3 regions of the Nitrobacter sp. CN101 genome follow, and region 1 is predicted to be linked to each of the others. Evidence: predicted binding sites of a transcription regulator. Region 1 holds the regulator's gene; each other region holds the start of a gene.
The links. Region 1 encodes LexA, which represses DNA repair genes until DNA is damaged. Its sites were predicted from a motif close to TGTTCNNNNTGTGTTCNG; they were not measured.

Region 1 (6,936 bases):
AACACGGCGCTAAAGGCTGGCGACATACTTTTCAAAATTGATCCGACGCCCTACCGCGCGACCGTTGACGCGCTGACGGCGCAGCTAAAATTCGCTCAACTGCGACTGTCACAGATGACGCAGTTGTATGAGCGTGCCGCGGGACGCCACTTCGACGTTGAGCAACGGCAATCCGAGGTTGATCAACTGAGAGGACAACTAGAGGGAGCCCAGTGGAATCTCGACAAAACGACCATTCGCGCGCCGACCGATGGTTATGTAACCAATGTTGCGCTGCGGAAAGGCGCGCGCGTGGCGAATCTACCGCTGGCTCCGGTAATGGCATTCATAGACACATCCGACACTCTAGTCGGTGTCGAACTGGCACAAAATGACGCGCGATATGTAGCGCCCGGACAGGAGGTCGAAGTTACGTTCAAGTTTCTGCCGGGCCAAATTTTCCCCGCAAGGGTCGAAAGCGTCCTTCAGGCGATCGCCACCGGCCAGGTACAAACATCGGGCCTCGCCGTCCAGCCAAAGCAGATTGAAGCGGCTCCCTTCGTCGTGCGCGTTAAGCTTGATGACGCTAGGCTTGCAGCGAGCCTTCCCGCCGGCACCACCGGCACAGCCGCCATCTTCACTGATCGCGTAAAGCCAGCCCATATCATTCGCAAAGTTCTGCTGCGACAAACGGCGATTATGAACTACATATTGCCGTTCTAGGCATCGCGAAACTCACGCAGGCGTCTAGCCTCTCCCCTTGTGAGAGGGGGACGATACCAGCTCAGGATTTGATTGATATGGCAGACAAGAAAAACAAGACCGCCGGGAAACACAAACCCGCCCTCACCCACATCGACGTCAAAGGCGAAGCGCGGATGGTCGATGTCTCGGCAAAGCCCGCAACCGAGCGTGTCGCCGTCGCCGAGGGTCAGGTCGTCATGACCAAGGCGACGCTCGACTTGATTGAAAGCGGCAATGCCAAGAAGGGCGACGTGCTTGGCACCGCGCGCATTGCCGGCATCATGGCGGCCAAGCGCACTTCGGATTTGATCCCACTCTGCCATCCACTGGCGCTGTCGAAGGTCACGCTCGATATCGAGGCCGACAAGAAAATTCCGGGCTGCCGCGTCCGCGCAAGCGTCAAAGTCTCCGGCCCGACCGGAGTGGAGATGGAAGCCCTCACGGCGGTCTCCGTCGCCTGCCTGACGATCTACGACATGATCAAGGCCGTGGAACGCGGCGTCCGGATCGAGGGCATTCACCTCGTCGAGAAAAAGGGCGGCAAGTCCGGCCATTATCTCGTGACGGATACCCCCTCAGAACCATAGCCGCCGCGCGAACGGGTCGGTAAGCGGCATTTTGGCTCTTGGTACCGTTGTATGCGAGCCGCGAGTTCGGTAGATGTTTGACGCGCCCGCTAGGCGCATTACGCCTAGCGCGTATTCCGCAAATGGATACCGGTTTTGCGATCGGAATACACGCAAGTTATTGATTGAGGGGATTTTCTTACGGCTGATCGCACGGCCGGAAAATGCTCTAGGAGAATGGTCATGCCCCTGATGACGGTCGCCGACGCCCTTGCGGCTGTTCTTGCCGGAGTCGAACCGCTCCCGGAGGAACCCGTGGCTCTCGAAGCCGCGCATCGCCGGGTGTTGGCGCGCGACCTCCCCTCGCGCCGGACTCAGCCGCCGGTCGCAATGTCGGCGATGGACGGCTATGCGGTGCGCGCAGCGGACATTGCGACAATTCCAGCGCGGCTACAGGTGATCGGTGAGATCGCCGCGGGACGACCGCTCGAGCGCGCGCTGCAAACCGGCGAGGCCTTACGGATTTTCACCGGCGGCGTAGTGCCGGACAGCGCCGATACAGTCGTGATCCAGGAAGACACCGAACGCGACGGCAACCACGTTATCGTCAAGGAGGCCACTGCTCCCGGAAAGAACATTCGTCCTGCCGGCGTGGACTTTCGTGAGGGCGACGTCCTGATCCGGGCCAGCAGCCATCTCACCGATCGCCATCTTTCCCTTGCTGCCGGCATGAACTATCCAGACCTGCCGGTGCATCGCCGTCCCACAATAGCGATGCTCGCCACGGGCGACGAACTGGTTTTGCCGGGCGCGACGCCCGGTCCGGGCCAGATCATCCTGTCCAACGGCTACGCGCTTCGCGCACTCGCCCGAGGCGAAGGCGCCGAGGCGATCGACCTGGGTATCGCCGCCGACACCATGGACGCCACAACCGCCGCGATCCGCCGCGCCCGCGAGAGCGGCGCCGACATTCTGGTTACGACCGGCGGCGCGTCGGTCGGCGACCATGACTTCGTCAAGCGTGCGCTGGAGGCGGAAGGCGTGGAGATGGCGTTCTGGCGGATCGCACTGCGGCCGGGCAAGCCGATGATGCACGGACGTCTAGGCCCGATGCGGGTGATCGGCCTCCCCGGCAATCCCGTCTCGTCCTACATCTGCGCGTTTCTGTTCATGGTGCCGCTGATTCGTGCGCTATCGGGGCGTGAAGATGTGCACCACTGCATTGAACCGGCGCTGCTCGGAAGCGATGTTAGCGCCAATCAAGCCAGGCAGGATTATCTGCGCGCCCGGCTCACGCCCTCGACGGACGGCTTGCCGGTGGCGACGCCGATCGGGCATCAGGACAGCTCGCTGATGGGAAAACTCGCTGCGGCAGAGGCTCTCGTAATCCGCACGCCATTTGCGCCGGCCGCAAGCAAAGGCGAGCCCTGTGCCATCATTAAGCTTTCGCTGTCATAAAACGTCGCTTTGTTGACCTTAAATTAAAGGGTTGCGGAACACATATCGAACATATAGTGTATGTTCATGATTTGTTTCGAGGTTCGTGCCGCGGGGTTATAAGGGCTGCAGCCCCGATGTCCCCTAGTTGGCAAGAACCCCATCAACCAGGGACTGGGTCGGGATGCTCACGCGCAAACAGTATGAACTCCTGCGTTTTATCAACGAACGGCTGAAAGAATCCGGCGTGCCGCCCTCGTTCGATGAAATGAAGGACGCGCTCGACCTGCGCTCGAAGTCCGGCATCCATCGCCTGATTACCGCGCTGGAAGAACGAGGATTCATCCGCCGTCTACCCAACCGCGCCCGCGCCATCGAAGTCATCAAACTGCCCGAACTCGCCGCCAGCGGCGGCGGCGGCCGTCGCGGTTTCACACCGAGCGTCATCGAAGGCAATCTGGGCAAAGTCCGCCGCAGCAGCGGCGGCGCTGTCGTCGACGATGCGGAACGTCCGGTCGCCGTTCCGGTGATGGGACGGATTGCAGCCGGCACGCCGATCGAAGCGTTGCAGACCTGCAGCCACACCGTCAGCGTGCCGCCCGACATGCTTGGTACCGGCGAACACTACGCGCTTGAGGTGCGCGGCGATTCCATGGTCGATGCCGGAATTCTCGATGGCGATCTTGCGTTGATCCAGCGGAACCAGACCGCTGATACCGGCGACATCGTCGTTGCCCTGATCGACGACGAGGAAGCGACGTTGAAACGCTTCCGCCGTCGCGGCGCTTCGATCGCGCTGGAGCCGGCGAACACGGCTTACGAAGTTCGCATACTTCCGCCCAACCGGGTCCAGATCCAGGGCAGACTGATCGGCATTTACCGCAAGTACTGATTTCATCAGGAGCGAAAGGCTCCGACCGTGGACGAGCCGTTCAATCGTCCGGCTGGAGATCCTCGGGCGCCGGCGTGGCGTCGGCCGGGGGCTCCGGTTTTGATTGCAGCTGTGCTGACTGTTCATCGACGGCAGCGGATGACCAGGGACGATCGACGCCGACAGGACGTGCGGCATCAACAGCAAAGCCAGATCTTGAAGCACCAGATCTTGAAGCACTTGGGGTTCGCCACAGGGCAAGAGCGCCTTCACGCCGTAGCCTGTTTTGATCGATCACCTGCGCAAGGCACCCCTCCGGAGCCTGCCACGGCGTCACCATGAGCTCCGCCCGAGCGCAATCATCCTGTATCGCCTCCGGACGCCGCGTCAGCGCGACAAGTCCACCTCCACTCACCTTGACCACGCAGCCCTCATCGTCACATGAGGCGCCCTCCGCCAGTGTAGGGTCGGCAGACCCACGCCCATCCCCGTCGGCGGCAAGCCATTCCTTGACGGTGAAAGAGTCCTTACTCGTGCTGATGAGACGCAGCCTGCCGTCCCCGCCCCTCACGGCGACATTGCGACCTTCGGCGGAGATCAGGATATCCGGCGGCGTCACCGCAAGTGACCACACGATCGCCAACCCGACCACAGCTGCGCCGCTCCAGCGCAGCGGCGTTCTCAACAATCCGAGCAGAATGATGCCCGCGGTCGCCGCGAGCAGCGGTCCCGTTCCAAATGCAGCCGTATGACCGACGGCGCCCGGAAGCGCCGCTACCCATTGAGCCACAGCGACCATCCATTCGATGCCAAAGTCCATCAGCCGCCAGAACACGCCGTCGAAGCCAAACGGCATGGCCGCAAGTCCGAGAAGCCCGGCCGGCATCACCAGCGCCGAGATCACCGGCATCGCCAGCAGGTTCGCAACCATGCCGTATGGCGTCACCCGATGGAAATGGAACGCGACATACGGCGTGGTCGCGAGTCCGGCCACGAGTGACGCCAGCGCCAGCATAGCGATTTCGCGTCCACCCCACAGAGCGGCCCTCGCCGTCGGCGAGTGATCGGGGGTTGCAAGCATCTTCGGCATGCCGACCTGAACCAGCGCCACCAGCCCGAGCGTCGCCGCGAACGACATTTGAAAGCTCGGGTGAATCAACGACTCCGGCGCAATCGCAAGCACGATCATCGCCGCGACCGCGAGTGTGCGAAACGTGATGGCGCGCCTGTCCACCGTGATCGCAATCAGTACCACCGCCGTCATAAAGAACGAGCGTTGGGTCGCGACCTCGGCGCCCGACAGCAGAAGATAAAAAGCGGCTGCCACGAACGCCGCCGCCGCCGACCACTTCTTAATCGGGAACGTCGCCGTCAACGCTGGAACCAGCGCCAACAGCGCACGCACCGCGAAGAAGACCACGCCAGCGACGACGGCCATGTGATAGCCGGAAATCGAAAGGACATGGCCCAATCCCGAAATGAACATCGCCTCATTAACCGGCGTCGTGATGGCGTCGCGCCGTCCGGTCAGGAGCGCGGTGGCAATGGCCCGCGAGTCGTCGCTGAGAACAAGACGGATGCGGGCGTCGATGGCGTCGCGCAACTCCTGCATCAGCGCGGCATAGCGCAACGCGAGCCCACCACCATGCGGAGAGCTCACGGTCTTGATGGCGCCCATGACGAAGCCGGACGCGCCAATGCCATGAAAATACATATCGCGGGCGAAGTCGTAGCTTCCTGGCCGTACAGGCGTAAGCGGCGGCTGCAACCGCGCTTTCAACTCCACGAAGCTCCCAACGGCGGGCGCGGCGCCCTTCCTGACCGACAGCCGTACGCGATCGAGCTTGACGTGCGACCGCCGATTGTCCATCCGAACGACGCGTAGAACAAATCTATCGGTCCGCTCCCGCACCTCGCTGGTTTCGACGAAGCCCTGGAGCAAGGGCGCGTATATCGGCCGCATCAGGACGACGTGGGAAACCTGTGCCGTCTTGATCGTGGCGACGGCAAATCCTGCAGCGACCGCCGCAACCATGACAGCGGCGGCAAACATCCGATGCCGGCGCAAGAGCAGCGCCACCACAAACAGAGCTACGGCGGTCGCGGAGACAACCCAGACAACGGGCTCGTGATCGGCCGAAAAATAGATCGCAATACCTGTGCCAAATGCCACCGGTACCCACGGCAAGAGTTGGCCGGCTGCCAATTCCGCGCCAACCCAGGCTCGCAGCCGCGCCACCATTGCCAGTAAGGTGCCCGAAGGCGTTTGCGAAGGAGCAGCGACGGCTTGCCGCGTCGGCCACGTTCCTGCGTACCCTCCCCTTCGATCGCGGGCCCTGCCCCGCTCCGCCATCCGGCTGCCCCTTCACGCCCTCGCGGCGATGCTAGCGGAAGAGACTGCACGGCGAACAGTGGAACGGATACGGAATACCGGCGAAATCAGGAGCCGGTCGCCGCGACCTTGGCCCAGGTGTCGCGCAGGCCGACCGTCCGGTTGAACACAAGGTTGCCGGGAGACGAATCCTTATCTCGGCAGAAATAGCCCTGTCGTTCAAACTGCACTGAACCTCCGTCATCCTCTCGGGCGAGAGCGGGCTCAACCATGCAGCCGGACAGAGTTTGAAGCGATTGCGGATTGAGTTGGGATACGAAGTTCGCCGCGTCGGGCTGCTCGGTATCGAACAGATGACCGTAAAGTCTGACCTCGGCCGGCACGGCGTCCGCCGCGTTCACCCAATGCATTGTGGCCTTCACCTTTCGTCCGTCAGGCGCATTGCCACCTTTGGTCGCAGGATCGTAGGTACAGCGGAGTTCGAGCACTTCACCCGCGGAGTTCTTCACCACATCGCGGCATGTGATGAAATACGCATATCGCAGCCGCACTTCCTTGCCCGGCGACAAGCGAAAGAACTTCTTCGGCGGGTTTTCCATGAAGTCTTCCTGCTCGATATAAATCTCGCGCCCAAACCGCATCCATCGGGTGCCCTGCGAGGGATCATCGGGATGGTTCACGGCCTCAAGCTCCTCACTCTGGCCTTCCGGATAATTCTCGATAACGACCTTGAGTGGACGCAAGACGGCCATGCGACGCGGCGCGTTCCTGTTGAGAGCCTCTCGAACGGCGAAATCGAACATTCCGACATCGACGGTACTGTTCGCTTTCGCAACGCCAATCCTCTTGATGAACTCTCGCAGCGCCTCAGCCGGCACACCGCGCCGCTGAAGGCCCGCAAGGGTGGGCATGCGAGGATCGTCCCAGCCCGCAATGTGACCGCCGCGAACCAGTTCGGTCAGCACCCGCTTCGACAAAAGCGTATACGTGACGTTGAGCCGTGCGAA
Region 2 (6,936 bases), 150 kb from region 1:
GTCGCCAACTGGCGCAAGCTCGAAAAGACCGCGGTGCCCGCCGAATGTGCGGGGGTGGTCAAGGCCGACGCTTACGGCTGTGGAGCCCGGCCCGTGGTGCGCGCGCTGAGCGCCGCCGGATGCAAAACGTTTTTCGTTGCCACGCTCGATGAGGCGCGCGTGGTGCGCGCCGCCGCGGCCGGGGCCGACATCTATGTGCTGGACGGCTTCTTTCAGAATTGCGGTGACGCTTTCGCGGCAATCAATTGCCGCCCCGTGATCGGCGATCTCAACGAACTTGCGGAATGGGACGTGTTTTGCCGTCATACCGGCTGGGCGGGCGGCGCGGCCATCCACATCGACACCGGCATGAACCGCCTCGGTCTCACCATCGATGAAGCGCAAGGCATCCTTCCAAGGATCGACGCTGGCGATCATGGTATCACGCTGGTGATGAGTCATCTGGCGTGCGCGGAAAGCCTCCATCATCCTCTCAATGCCAGTCAGGTCGCGGCGTTTCGGGAGACCGCTAGGCTGTTTTCCGGCGCTCCGTCTTCGCTGGCGAACTCGTCTGGTATTTTTCTCGGGCCGCAGTATCAATTTGACCTGGTGCGTCCGGGCGCCGCGCTCTACGGCGTCAACCCCACGCCGGAAGCCACCAATCCGATGCAGCCAGTGGTCGAGTTGAAGGCGCGGATCTTGCAAACCCGCTCGATCGACAAAGGCGAAAGCGTCGGCTACGGCGCGACGTGGACCGCGCGGCGGCCGACCCGGCTTGCCGTTGTCTCGGCGGGATACGCCGACGGATATTTCCGTGCCGGCGGCAGCAATGACGGTACGCGCGGAGCCGACGTCATTATCGCCGGAACGCGATGCCCGGTGGCAGGCCGAATTTCCATGGACCTGTTGGCGGTCGACATCACCGACCTGCCGTCCCATGCGATGGTCCGGCGCGGCCATCTGGCGACGCTTATCGGCGAAGGCATCACCGTGAACGAACTTGCGCACCATTTCGGCACCATCGGTTACGAGGTGCTGACCAGCCTGGGCGGCCGCTACAACCGAATCTACAAGGGCGGCCCAGCCGAGTCGTGAACCCTGCGCCGAATGCGATCAAGCGTTCCCGCGGGCGCGGAAGTTGCCAGGCTCTCCGCTAGTTCTCTCGAACTTTATTTCAGCAAGTCGGTGATTTTCGAACGCTTTGGCGCGCCGACTTGGGATATGGGATTAAAGGGCCTGACCGCCGGCTGAAGCTGCAAGTTTGCGGTCATTTTGTTGATTTGGTGAGTGCCCCGAAAAATTTCGGAAAGCTCAATTGCTTCTTCATACGCAGAGTATCGCTCACTCTGATTGTATTAGCCTTGCGGCGCTCTCCGCCGCCATCAGCGGTAATCACTTCAAGGTCTGGATTTTCAATAATGGCAAAATGCACGTCGTCAGTATGAGCCGGCGTCGCATTATAAATGCTTGCATAAAAGTCGCCAACGCTGACGGCGTCACCGTAACTAGAAATCAGACGCGGAATGTCATCATAGAGTTGCTTCTTAGCCTCGATACGGCCCGGCTCGTCGAAAAGATATAGCATGGTGCTGTCGTCATGCGCGTCGTACGAGAGCATGTTTAAGCCGGAACGACCGAAATGAGCCTGCGCAGATTTATTCTGATGCAAGATGTCGTTATATTCTTGGCGCGCTCGGTAGGAACTGGCGAAATGGATCAGCCAGTAACGCCAGCCCTCTTGATTGTTGATTGAAAATGGACTGTGAAATTTTGAGCAACGCTCGAAGGACTCAAATACCAACCGCTCCGCTGAGCCTAGCCAAGCATTTTTATTCATCACCGCATCGAGTTGTGCGAGATCAGCTACGCGCACTCCTAGCGGATCAAGCGCTTTAGCCAATCGCCCCGGATCTGATTTGCGCAAGAATGTAAGGAGCGATGTAATTCCGAACGTATAGAAAATTTCAGCTGATGTGAACGATGCAATGATATCCGAAATTGTTTCTAGGCTCAGGACTCATTGATCAGAGCCAAAAGATGACGGCTGCAGCGATGCAGATGGCAGACATGAAGGTATGTGAGCATCGATCGTAGCGGGTGTGGATGGCGGCGCCAGTCCTTGAGCCTGCCGAACGCATTTTCGATCTTGTGTCGTTGGCGATAGAGCATGCGGCTTTGCGCGGCTGGCCTTCGATGGGATGCAGGCCGTGATGCCGCGGGCCGCGAGCGGCTGGCGGAACCAGTTGGCGTCGTAGCCCTTGTCGCCAAGCAACTGCTTCCCGGGCGGCAGCGCATCGATCATCAAGGCCGCCCCCTTATAATCGCTCATCTGGCCTTCGCTGAGCAGCATGATGACAGGGCGTCCCTGACCGTCGCAGACGGCGTGCAGCTTGGAGTTCAAGCCGCCCTTCGTGCGCCCGATACATCGGGGAACAGGTCCTTTTTTAAAAGGCTGGCGGCGGTGCGATGCGCCTTCAGATGCGTCGCATCGATCATCAGGAGAGAGGGCTTGCCACCTTTGCGTGCCAGCTCGGCAAAGATATTGTTGAACACGCCGAGCCGGCTCCAGCGCACGAACCGGTTATAGATCGTCTTATGCGGACCATAGCCGGGCGGCGCATCGCGCCAGCGCAGACCGTTTCTGATGACGAAGACGATGCCGCTGATCACCCGTCGATCGTCAACCCTCGCAATCCCGTGCGACAGCGGAAAATACGGCTCAATCCGGCGCATCTGAGCCTCCGACAGCAACAACAAATCGGCCATGGCGATGTCCCCCAAACATCGCCATTGAATCAACCCGCCAGTCCTCTCGCAACAGATTTAATGGGTCCTGAGCCTAGGAAGCACATCGGAAATCTTTTTGACAAGAACGCCCATTCGCTCCGGGCGCTTAGTCAGGATTTGATAGTGATGATGTGGCGTCGCACGCATGACATTCCACACCTTCGAAATGAAAGCGTCACTGACACTTTCATGAAAAAGGTCGCTCATTGAATTGACGAAAATCTTTTGGGCTTTTTCCATCGCAACGAGATGTTAAGCGAGTTCTTATCTTCTCGAACAACGCCATTCCAGACTGCTCGCTTGCCGCTTCGACGAGTAAGACCTTTGTATTTCGCGACGTCCATCGCCTGTAGCCGCCTCGCCATTTCCATGGCGTAGCAGTTGGTGCAGCCGGCACTGACGATTGTGCAACCTGCTACCGGATTCCATGTGGCGTCGGTCCATTCGATCTGTGTTTCGGCCATTTGGAACCCTCACCAAACTCAGTTACTCTGTCGTCCAAAATAGCGAAAAATTCTTACTAATGATTCCGATTGCTTTGACTTCATCGAACGTTCGTTGTAGAACAAAATGAGAACAAAAGTCAACCGACCATATGCCCAAATCCACCCTCTCCTTTGTCTGCCAGAACTGCGGCGCGGCGTATAACCGCTGGCAGGGCAAGTGCGACGCTTGCGGCGAATGGAATACGCTGGCCGAGGAGGACATAACCGGCGCGACGACGATGCCGGTCAGCATCCGCTCCAAGCGCAAGGGCCGATTGTTCACACTGGAAACGCTGACAGGCCAGACGCAGGATGCACCGCGCCTTTCCTCCGGCATGACTGAGCTTGATCGCGTCACCGGCGGCGGCTTTGTCCGCGGCTCGGTGCTGCTGGTCGGCGGCGACCCGGGGATCGGCAAATCGACTTTACTCACGCAAGCGACGAGCCTGCTGGCGCGCGCCGGCCATCGCGCCGTCTATATCTCGGGTGAGGAAGCGGTCGCGCAAGTGCGATTGCGCGCCGAACGCCTTGGGCTTGCCGACGCACCGGTGCAACTGGCAGCGGAAACCTCTGTTGAGGATATCGTCGCCACGCTGTCCGAAGGTGCGGTGCCGCGCCTCGTGGTGATCGACTCGATCCAGACCATGTGGACCGACACGGTGGAATCCGCGCCGGGAACCGTAACCCAGGTGCGCGCTTCGGCGCAGGCCCTCATTCGTTTCGCAAAAAAGTCCGGGGCGGCGCTGATTCTGGTGGGCCACGTCACCAAGGACGGCCAGATCGCTGGCCCCCGCGTGGTCGAGCACATGGTCGACGCCGTGCTGTCGTTCGAAGGTGAAGGCTCTCAACAATTCCGTATTCTGCGAGCGGTGAAGAACCGGTTCGGCCCCACCGACGAGATCGGCGTCTTCGAGATGACAGGACTCGGCTTGCGCGAGGTCTCCAATCCGTCCGAACTGTTCCTGTCGGAACGTGATCTCGGTAGTCCGGGCACGGCGGTCTTCGCGGGCATCGAGGGCACCAGGCCGGTGCTGGTGGAACTACAGGCATTGGTGGCGCCGACCTCGCTCGGCACACCGCGACGCGCCGTCGTCGGTTGGGATTCGAGCCGGCTGTCCATGGTGCTAGCGGTTCTCGAAGCTCACTGCGGGGTCAAGCTCTCGGGTCACGACGTTTATTTCAATGTGGCGGGTGGTCTGCGAATCAACGAGCCAGCCGCCGATCTTGCCGCGGCTGCGGCGCTCGTGTCTTCGCTGACAAACGCCCAACTCCCGACCGACGCGGTCTATTTCGGCGAGATTTCGCTATCTGGCGCGGTCAGACCGGTAGCCCAAACCTCGGCGCGGCTGAAAGAAGCCGCCAAGCTCGGATTCGGGCGTGCCGTGCTGCCGGAATCGGCCCGTGGAGATGTCGGCGGCGATGCCGGCCTGTCGCTCAATACCGTCGCCGGATTGACGACGCTGGTGGCGGATATCGCAGCGCGCGGACAAAGCCGCTCTGGCAAAACCACCGATCCGGAGAAAAATGCCACACCTGCCCGATTCCGTCGTCAGGACGGCTAAAGCGGCGTGACCTTGCGACCGCCCGCCGCTATACATTCGGCGGCCGCAAGGCCAATGATAGTGTTGTGCGAAAATGTCCCTGCTGGACGCGCTGTATGATCGTCTGCGAGACCAGCAATAAGCAACGATTCGTGGTTTGAGATTTTACGAGCGGACCTGACCAGCCGATGCCGATAACCATCCTCGACCTCGTTCTGCTAGCCGTAATGCTGATTTCGGGGCTGCTGGCGATGATCCGCGGCTTCATGCGCGAAATCCTGTCAATTGCCTCGTGGGGCATAGCCGCGCTGGCCACCCTTTACTCGTTCCAGAAGCTCCTGCCGTTCGCCAAGAATTATATTAACAACGATACGATCGCGGCTGCCGCCGTCATCGGTGGCGTTTTCATCGGCACCTTGATCGTGATTTCCCTCATCACGACACGCATTTCCGACATGGTCCTCGATTCCAGGATCGGCGCACTCGACCGTACCCTTGGTTTCCTGTTCGGACTGGCGCGGGGGCTGCTGATCGTCGTCGTTGCCTTCCTGTTTTTCACCTGGCTGGTTCCGGACAAGCAGCGGCCCGATTGGGTCACGGCGGCAAAATCGCTCACGGTGCTCAATTCCACTGGCGTCTGGCTACAGTCGCTCTTGCCGGACGATCCCGAGAACACCATTTTAAACAAGCTCAAGAAGAATAAGCCCGAAGAGGAGCAGCCGGATGCGGAACCTGCGTCACCGGGTTCCGATGGCTATTCCAAACCTGCCCGAGACGGCCTGCAAAAGCTGATCGACGGCAAACCGGCGGAACAGTAGTTAGAACGCGGACTTGACGTTCACGACTTATTCAGGTCCGACCGAATAGTGAGGCGCAATGGACTGTCAGCAGAGCCTTTCCAGCGACGCGTCCTCGCACGATCCCGAACCTGATTTCGATCTTGACGGCGACATGCTCCGTGAGGAATGCGGCGTGTTCGGCATCTTCGGCCATTCAGAAGCCGCAGCGATCACTGCGCTTGGCCTTCACGCACTCCAGCATCGCGGTCAGGAAGCGGCCGGCATCGTGACCTTCGATGGCCATCGCTTTCACTCTGAACGCCGGCTCGGACTTGTCGGTGACGCCTTCTCCCGCCGCGAGGTCATCGAACGTCTCCCCGGCAGCGCCGCTGTCGGCCACACCCGCTACTCCACCACCGGGGGCACCATCCTGCGGAATGTGCAACCGCTGTTCGCCGAACTCAACGCAGGCGGCTTCGCCGTTGCCCACAATGGTAACCTCACCAACGGACTGACGCTGCGTCGCGAATTGGTAGGCCGCGGCGCGTTGATGCAATCGACCACCGACACCGAGGCCATCCTTCATCTGGTCGCACAGTCAAGGCGCGGCCGCTTCATCGAGCGCTATATCGAAGCGCTTCGGGCTCTCGAGGGCGCCTATGCGCTGGTGTCGCTGACTAACAAGAAGCTGGTCGGAACGCGTGATCCGCGGGGCATCCGTCCGCTCGTGCTCGGCGAACTCGACAGTTGTCCGATCCTTACCTCGGAAACCTGTGCGCTCGATATCATCGGTGCAAAGTATGTCCGTGACATCGAACCCGGCGAAGTCATCGTGTTCCATCGTGTCGATGGCACCATCCAGACCGAAATCCACAAGCCCTTTCCGCCGATGCCGCCAAGGCCGTGTATCTTCGAATACATCTATTTTTCACGGCCAGATTCGATCGTCGAAGGCCGTTCGGTCTACGAAGTTCGCAAGGCGTTCGGCGCACAACTGGCCCGTGAGAGTCACGCCGAGGTCGATGTCGTGGTACCGGTGCCCGATTCCGGCGTGCCTGCCGCCCTTGGCTACAGCCAGTTTTCCGGCGTGCCGTACGAACTCGGGATCATCAGAAACCATTATGTCGGCCGCACGTTCATCCAGCCGGCCCAAAGCGTCCGCGAACTTGGCGTCCGGATGAAGCATTCCGCCAACCGCGCCGCGATCGCCGGCAAACGCATCATCCTGATCGACGACTCGCTGGTGCGCGGCACGACTTCAAGAAAGATCGTTCGCATGATGCGCGATGCCGGAGCCACGGAGGTGCACTTCCGCCTGGCCTCGCCGCCGATCATCCATCCCGATTACTACGGCATCGACCTGCC
Region 3 (6,936 bases), 1.2 Mb from region 1:
ATGTTGGGCGTCATCGGATTGATCCGCGTGGTGGCTTGGCAGAAGCTCGGCATTTACGACTATGGCGAACACTGGATGCTGATCGGGCTGACCGTCGCGGCCGCGCTGATCGGCGTCGTTGTTTTCGGCTCGGTGTCCGGATCGATGCTCCCGTTCATGCTGCAACGCGCCGGCTTCGATCCCGCGAGCGCTTCGGCGCCGCTGGTGGCGACGTTGGTCGATGTCACCGGGCTGATGATCTACTTCAGCGTGGCGGTGCTGATCCTGAGTGGGACGCTGCTGTAGAGCCTTGGCGCTACGCGTTCGTTGAGGGCGCATGCCTAATCATTTACGCCAACCTCCGTCAGAAGGAATCCGGTTGGCGTTCTGGTGAAGGTAAAAATGCTCTCGCCGCAGATGACAAAGTAGTTGTCGTTGTTCTCGCCATCTCGACCGTATTCCGCTTTCTTCCGCTGGATGCACGCGCGATCTTTCGCGGAGAAGAATTCCGGATAGGCCTTCGCCCGAAACTGTGCGGCATCCGCGTACGCCTTGTCACCCATGAAAGGCAGCTTGGTCATGCTGGCGACGGCCGTCGGATCGTTCGCTTTCAAAGCCGCCCGGAACTTGGCGATAAAGGCATTGAATTCCGCCTCCAAGACAGGAGACGCGACGGGTTTTTTTCGGCGCTTGCGCGAGTGCAAGCGCAGGGCTCGTGAGGACGGACGCAAGGACGATTCTGAACAGTATATTCATTGTGGTGAAAACCCCGGCAGAATGCGGTTGAAGGGTTAGCTCGACGCGCGACCTGACTGGCCGCCTCAATTCTTTTGCTAATATTCTTTTCGTCCGTGCTCCAGCACCGGCGGCTTACGCTTGCCGGCCTGTTGGCTTGATCTGCCGGTTCATCATTCGGCGATGCCCCGCGCGATTTCTTCCGCGGCCTTGGTACTCACGCCGCCGATCGTCGGTTTGTCCTTGCCGCATGCGAACGATGGCGCCGCATCGGCAAGCGCATGCGCAGCCTCATTGGCGTTAGGGTTTGCTCCCGCATCGACGGCGCCCATGACGCAGGCGGTATCCTGTGTGATCCGGATCACGCCGAGTACCTGGTCGCCCGCAACCGGCAAACCCTGTTTCTGGAATTTCATCCTGACGATGGCGGCATAAGGCTCGAATTCCTTGCCCTTGCCAGATCCGCGCCAGTCGACGGTTAATCCGGCGGACCATGCTTCCACCGCCCAGATGATCGTTTGCGGGTGAGTTCCCTTCGGCCAGCGAAAGCCTATCCGCAGACGAGTTCCCAGGGCGTTGACCAGCACCTGCGCGCCACCGACGCCAGGACATGTCTTGAGCTGGTCTTCCTCGTCGCCCGGCTCGTCGCCGATCGGAGCGAAAGTGCAGTCCTTGTTGGCAATGGACGTGAACCGGTTTTGCGCGGCGGTTGACGAATCGGCCGAAACAGCGGTGCTGACGATCGTCATGAAGAGGAAGAAAACGGCAACTGCTATCCGCATGACGCTTGATATTCCTCTTCGGTCCGTCTCGGAGACGGATCTGCCGCCCCTTATGACGTGGCCATCCCGTCTCGGAGCGGACCATGCTCAGCCGAACATGGATCGATCGGTCGGACGGCGGATACGGCTTTGTCGTTACCGGAACGGGCAAGGTTCGACAAACCAGGCCGCAACGTTGCTCATCATGGGTCTGCCTCGGGAGACTGTCTTGGCCCGTGATCGCGTTGAAACGAATAGAGCCGGAGCCTGCTTGGGGGACGCAGCGGGAAGCTTTGCGCTAACATGGGCCATGACCTCCTCACCGATTCGCATTCTGGGCATTGATCCGGGCCTCCGCCGCACCGGCTGGGGCGTGCTCGACATCGAGGGCAATCGGCTGATCTTCGTCGGCTGCGGCTCGGTCGAGACGCGCGAACACATGGCGCTGGCCAGCCGGCTGCTGGCGATCCATGCCGGGCTCGGCGCGGTGCTCGACCGATTCCGTCCCAATGAGGCTGCGATCGAGCAGACCTTCGTCAACAAGGACGGCGTGGCGACGCTGAAGCTCGGGCAGGCGCGGGGCGTTGCGATGTTGGCGCCGGCGATGTTCGGCATCGCGGTGGCGGAATACGCGCCCAATCAGGTAAAGAAGACCGTGGTTGGCGCGGGCCACGCCGACAAAACCCAGATCCAGGCGATGCTGAAAATCCTGCTGCCGAAAGCCGATCCGAAAAGCGCCGATGCCGCCGACGCGCTCGCTATTGCCATTACCCACGCGCACCATCGTGGAAGCGCGATGCTCGCATCGCGAATGAAGGCGGCGGGCGCATGATCGGCAAGTTAAAAGGCATCATCGACTCCTACGGCGAGGATTACGTGATCCTCGATGTCGGCGGCGTCGGCTATCAGGTGCATTGCGCCTCGCGCACGCTGCAGGCGCTGCCGTCGCCGGGCGAGGCGGCGGTGTTGTCGATCGAGACCTATGTGCGCGAGGACCAGATCAAGCTGTTCGGGTTTCGCACCGACCACGAGCGCGAATGGTTCCGTCTGTTGCAGACGGTGCAGGGCGTCGGCGCGCGGGTGGCGCTCGCGGTGTTGGGCACGCTGTCGCCGGCCGATCTCGCTAACGCCATTGCGCTCCGCGACAAGGCCGCGGTGGCGCGCACGCCGGGGGTCGGACCGAAGGTGGCCGAACGCATCGTCACCGAACTGAAGGACAAGGCGCCGTCGTTCGCCAATGTCGATCCCGCTGTTGTGCATCTCGCAGGCGCCATCGATGACCAGCACGCGCCGCGCCCGGTGCGGGATGCGATCTCCGCGCTGGTCAATCTCGGTTATGGTCAGCCGCAGGCGACCGCGGCGATCGCGGCCGCCTCGCGCGGTGCTGGCGAAAATGCGGAGACCGCGCAACTGATCCGGCTCGGCTTGAAGGAGCTGTCGAAGTGACCACGCCCTCCCGCATCGTCACGCCCGAGCGCCGCGCCGACGATGTCGGCGACACCGCGCTGCGGCCGCAAAAGCTGGCCGAGTTCGTCGGACAGGCGCAGGCGCGCGCCAACCTCCAGATCTTCATCGATGCTGCCCGTAAACGAAAAGAGGCGCTCGATCACGTGCTGTTCGTCGGCCCTCCGGGCCTTGGCAAGACCACGCTGGCGCAGATCGTCGCCCGCGAGCTCGGCGTCGGCTTTCGCGCCACCTCGGGCCCCGTGATCGCCAAGGCCGGAGATCTCGCGGCACTTCTGACTAACCTCGAAGAGCGCGATGTGTTGTTCATCGACGAGATTCATCGTCTTTCGCCGGCGGTGGAGGAGGTGCTGTATCCCGCGATGGAGGATTTTCAGCTCGATCTCATCATCGGCGAGGGGCCGGCGGCTCGCTCGGTCAAGATCGAACTGGCGAAGTTCACGCTGGTCGGCGCGACGACGCGCGCGGGGCTTTTGACCAATCCGCTGCGCGACCGCTTCGGGATTCCAGTGCGGTTGAACTTCTATACCGAGGATGAGCTGGAGAGGATCGTCAGCCGTGGTGCCCGTGTTCTCAATGTCGGCATGACGGCGGACGGCGCCAACGAGATCGCCCGCCGCGCCCGCGGCACTCCGCGCATTGCCGGCCGCCTGCTGCGCCGGGTGCGCGATTTCGCGTCCGCCGCGGATGCGGCGTCGATCGACCGGAAAATCGCCGATCACGCGCTCGGCGCGCTGGAAGTCGATGTCGCCGGCCTCGATGCGATGGATCGCCGCTACCTCACGACCATTGCGCTGAACTATGGTGGCGGACCTGTGGGTGTGGAAACCATGGCGGCGGCGCTGTCGGAGCCGCGCGATGCCATCGAGGACATCATCGAACCGTTCCTGATCCAGTGCGGCTATCTGCAGCGCACACCGCGCGGACGGCTGCTCACCTCGCACGCGTTCCGCCATCTCGGCCTGACTGAGCCCACGCGTGATCCGCAGTTCGGCCTGTTCGGGCAGGACGAAGATCAATGAATGTGTCGCCGCAGACCCGCCATCTCGACGGCGAGATTCGCGACGGCAGGCATCACATGCAAGTCCGCGTCTATTATGAGGACACGGATTTTACCGGCCTCGTCTATCACGCCAATTATCTGCGCTTCATGGAGCGTGGACGTAGCAACTATCTGCGGCTGCTCGGCGCCGACCAGCGCGCGCTGTTCGCGGAGGCCGAAAGCGAAGCGCCCGGTTTTGCCTTCGTAGTGCGCGCGATGCAGCTCGAGTTTCTAAAGCCCGCGCGGATGGACGATGTGCTCGACATCGTGACGCGGCCACTGGAAGTCCGGGGCGCCTCGATCACCTTGCATCAGGAGGTGCGGTGTGGCGACGTGCTGCTGCTGGACGCGAGGGTGAAGGTGGCGTTCATATCCGGAGGGCGGGCGAAGCCGATACCCAAGGCGCTTCGTGTGGCAATGAAGGCAGATCAGGTTTGATCGCCGGGGATCAAGATTTAAGCGCGCCTCACGCCGATATTCCAGACCGCCACGTCCCGACGGTCACGATGATTTGCATAGCCGACAATGGCGGGACGTCGCCGAATCCAGGCGGAAAATGTCTGATGTGAAAATCCCTTAGTGATATCGATCGCGGCCGTGCCGTTCGTCCTTGGGCCACGGCCTTGCGGAACCCGACGTTTGCTGGCGGGTTGCCTCGCATCAACCGGGGCACGCAATAATGGAGCCCACGATGCCCAACATCACCCCGTTCCTTTGGTTCGATACGCAGGCCGAGGAAGCAGCGAAATTCTACACCACCGTGTTCAGCAATTCGAAGATCGTCGAAACGACCTATTATGGCGAAGGCGGCTCGAAGCCGCCCGGAACGGTGCTGACCGTCGCTTTTGATCTCGAGGGAAGGCGGTTCATCGCGTTGAACGGCGGCCCGCATTTCCAGTTCAGTGAAGCTGTCTCGTTCAGCATCGACTGTAAGTCGCAGGACGAGGTTGACTACTACTGGAACAAGCTCACCGCCGATGGCGGCGGACCGCTTAAGTGTGGGTGGCTCAAGGACAGGTTTGGCGTGTCGTGGCAGGTGGTACCCGATATGATGCCGCGCCTGTTGCAGGATCCGGATCGCGCCAAAGCCGGTCGTGCCATGAAGGCGATGTTGAAGATGAAGAAGATCGTCATCGCCGATATCGAGGCGGCGGCGAACGGGTAGCTTCTTTATCTCAAACCCGAACCCGTATCCTGGTTGTGGGCCGGGACGTCAAAAGGCACGTTTCCATAACTCAATGGTCGCGTCGGCTATGCAAGGGCGTTTGGACCTTGCGCTTACTGTCGCCCAAAAATCCCCCCGGAAATTTTGTTGGGTCATGTGTCGGCTATCGGCATACTGGTTCGTCCTGAGAGGAAGAAGGACCATTGCGCATGCTCTATGCCCTACTTTGCTACCATAACGAGGATGTCGTCTGTTCCTGGAGCAAGGAGCAGGACGCCGCCGTCATGCAAAAGCTCGCGGTCGTACAAGACAAGTTGAAGAAGCAGGGCCGGCTCGGACCGGTGGCACGGCTGCTGCCGACCACCGCGGCGACCACCTTGCGCAAGGAAAACCCGCCGTTGATCGTCGATGGTCCGTTCGCTGAAACCAAGGAGCAGTTGCTCGGGTTCTACCTGATCGACTGCAAGAACCTTGAGGAGGCGCTGGAGGCGGCGCAGGAACTCGGCGAGGCGAATCCGGGTGGCTCCTATGAAATCCGTCCTGTCGGCCTGTTCGATGCCGGAGGGGCTCTGACATGACCGACGTCGCCTGGATCGATGCGGCCCTGACGGCGGCGCGTCCCCAGGCGCTCGGCGCGCTTTTGCGCTATTTCCGCAATCTCGACACAGCCGAGGAGGCGTACCAGAACGCCTGCTTGCGGGCGTTGAGGAACTGGCCGGAAAATGGGCCGCCGCGCGATCCGGCGGCGTGGCTGATCATGGTCGGGCGCAACGCCGCGCTTGACGAGGTGCGGCGGCGCGGCAGGCAGCAGGAACTACCGGACGACGATGTGATCTCCGACCTCGGCGACGCCGAGAGTGAAATCGCCGAGCGGCTCGACGGCTCCCACTACCGCGACGATATTTTGCGTTTGCTGTTCATTTGCTGCCACCCCGATCTGCCTGCGACGCAGCAGATCGCGCTGGCGCTGCGTATCGTCTCGGGTCTGACGGTGAAGCAGATCGCGCGTGCATTTCTCGTCAGCGAAGCTGCGATGGAGCAGCGCATCACTCGTGCCAAGGCGGCGGTTGCGAAAGCCGGCGTCGCGTTCGAGACGCCTGGCGCGGTCGAGCGAAGCGAGCGGCTCGGCGTCGTTGCCGCCATGATCTATCTCGTCTTCAACGAGGGTTATTCGGCGAACGGCGACACTTTCGGGGTCCGTGCGCCGCTATGCGAGGAGGCGATTCGCCTGGCGCGGCTGCTGCTTCGGCTGTTTCAGAACGAGCCGGAGATCATGGGACTGACGGCACTGTTGCTGTTGCAGCATGCCCGCGCCGCCGCACGCTTTGATTCCGACGGCGAAGTGATCCTGCTTGAGGATCAGGACCGCAGTCTGTGGAACAGAAAGATGATCACGGAAGGCACGGCGCTGATCGACAAGGCGATGCGCCATCGTCGCGCCGGCCCCTATCAGGTACAGGCGGCAATCGCGGCGCTTCATGCAAGCGCGCCAAAGCCGGAGGAGACCGACTGGCGCCAGATCGATCTTCTTTACGCGACGCTAGAGCAATTGCAGCCGTCGCCGGTGGTGACGCTCAATCGCAGCGTGGCCCTCTCTAAGGTGAAGGGGCCGGAAGCGGCGCTCGCGCTGATCTCGCCGCTGGAGCAGCGCCTGTCAGGCTATTTTCACTTCTTCGGCGTGAAGGGCGCATACCTGATGCAACTCGGCCGCGACGAGGAAGCCCGCGTTGCATTCGACCGCGCCATCGCGCTCGCCAATACCTCGGCGGAGGCGGCGCATATCCGCATGC

Region 2: the regulator LexA is predicted to act here: its motif matches at 3,328-3,345, upstream of radA (DNA repair protein RadA).
Region 3: the regulator LexA is predicted to act here: its motif matches at 1,588-1,605, upstream of ruvC (crossover junction endodeoxyribonuclease RuvC).

The regions. Positions count from the first base shown of each region.
Region 1 is NZ_AP038833.1:2,324,860-2,331,795, reverse strand. It holds gene ACZ5IL_RS11570 (HlyD family secretion protein) at 1-702, shown strand, start outside; gene moaC (cyclic pyranopterin monophosphate synthase MoaC) at 780-1,310, shown strand; gene ACZ5IL_RS11560 (molybdopterin molybdotransferase MoeA) at 1,533-2,747, shown strand; gene lexA (transcriptional repressor LexA) at 2,911-3,618, shown strand; gene ACZ5IL_RS11550 (ComEC/Rec2 family competence protein) at 3,659-5,950, opposite strand; gene ACZ5IL_RS11545 (glutamine--tRNA ligase/YqeY domain fusion protein) at 6,037-6,936, opposite strand, start outside.
Region 2 is NZ_AP038833.1:2,175,053-2,181,988, reverse strand. It holds gene alr (alanine racemase) at 1-1,074, shown strand, start outside; gene tcmP (three-Cys-motif partner protein TcmP) at 1,247-1,942, opposite strand; partial or broken gene ACZ5IL_RS10865 (IS5 family transposase) at 2,004-2,745, opposite strand; partial or broken gene ACZ5IL_RS10860 (DUF5131 family protein) at 2,815-3,230, opposite strand; gene radA (DNA repair protein RadA) at 3,362-4,813, shown strand; gene ACZ5IL_RS10850 (CvpA family protein) at 4,981-5,610, shown strand; gene purF (amidophosphoribosyltransferase) at 5,669-6,936, shown strand, end outside.
Region 3 is NZ_AP038833.1:1,138,292-1,145,227, forward strand. It holds gene mgtE (magnesium transporter) at 1-285, shown strand, start outside; gene ACZ5IL_RS05515 (hypothetical protein) at 321-683, opposite strand; gene ACZ5IL_RS05520 (hypothetical protein) at 888-1,496, opposite strand; gene ruvC (crossover junction endodeoxyribonuclease RuvC) at 1,786-2,307, shown strand; gene ruvA (Holliday junction branch migration protein RuvA) at 2,304-2,921, shown strand; gene ruvB (Holliday junction branch migration DNA helicase RuvB) at 2,918-3,961, shown strand; gene ybgC (tol-pal system-associated acyl-CoA thioesterase) at 3,958-4,419, shown strand; gene ACZ5IL_RS05545 (VOC family protein) at 4,673-5,146, shown strand; gene ACZ5IL_RS05550 (YciI family protein) at 5,356-5,724, shown strand; gene ACZ5IL_RS05555 (RNA polymerase sigma factor) at 5,721-6,936, shown strand, end outside.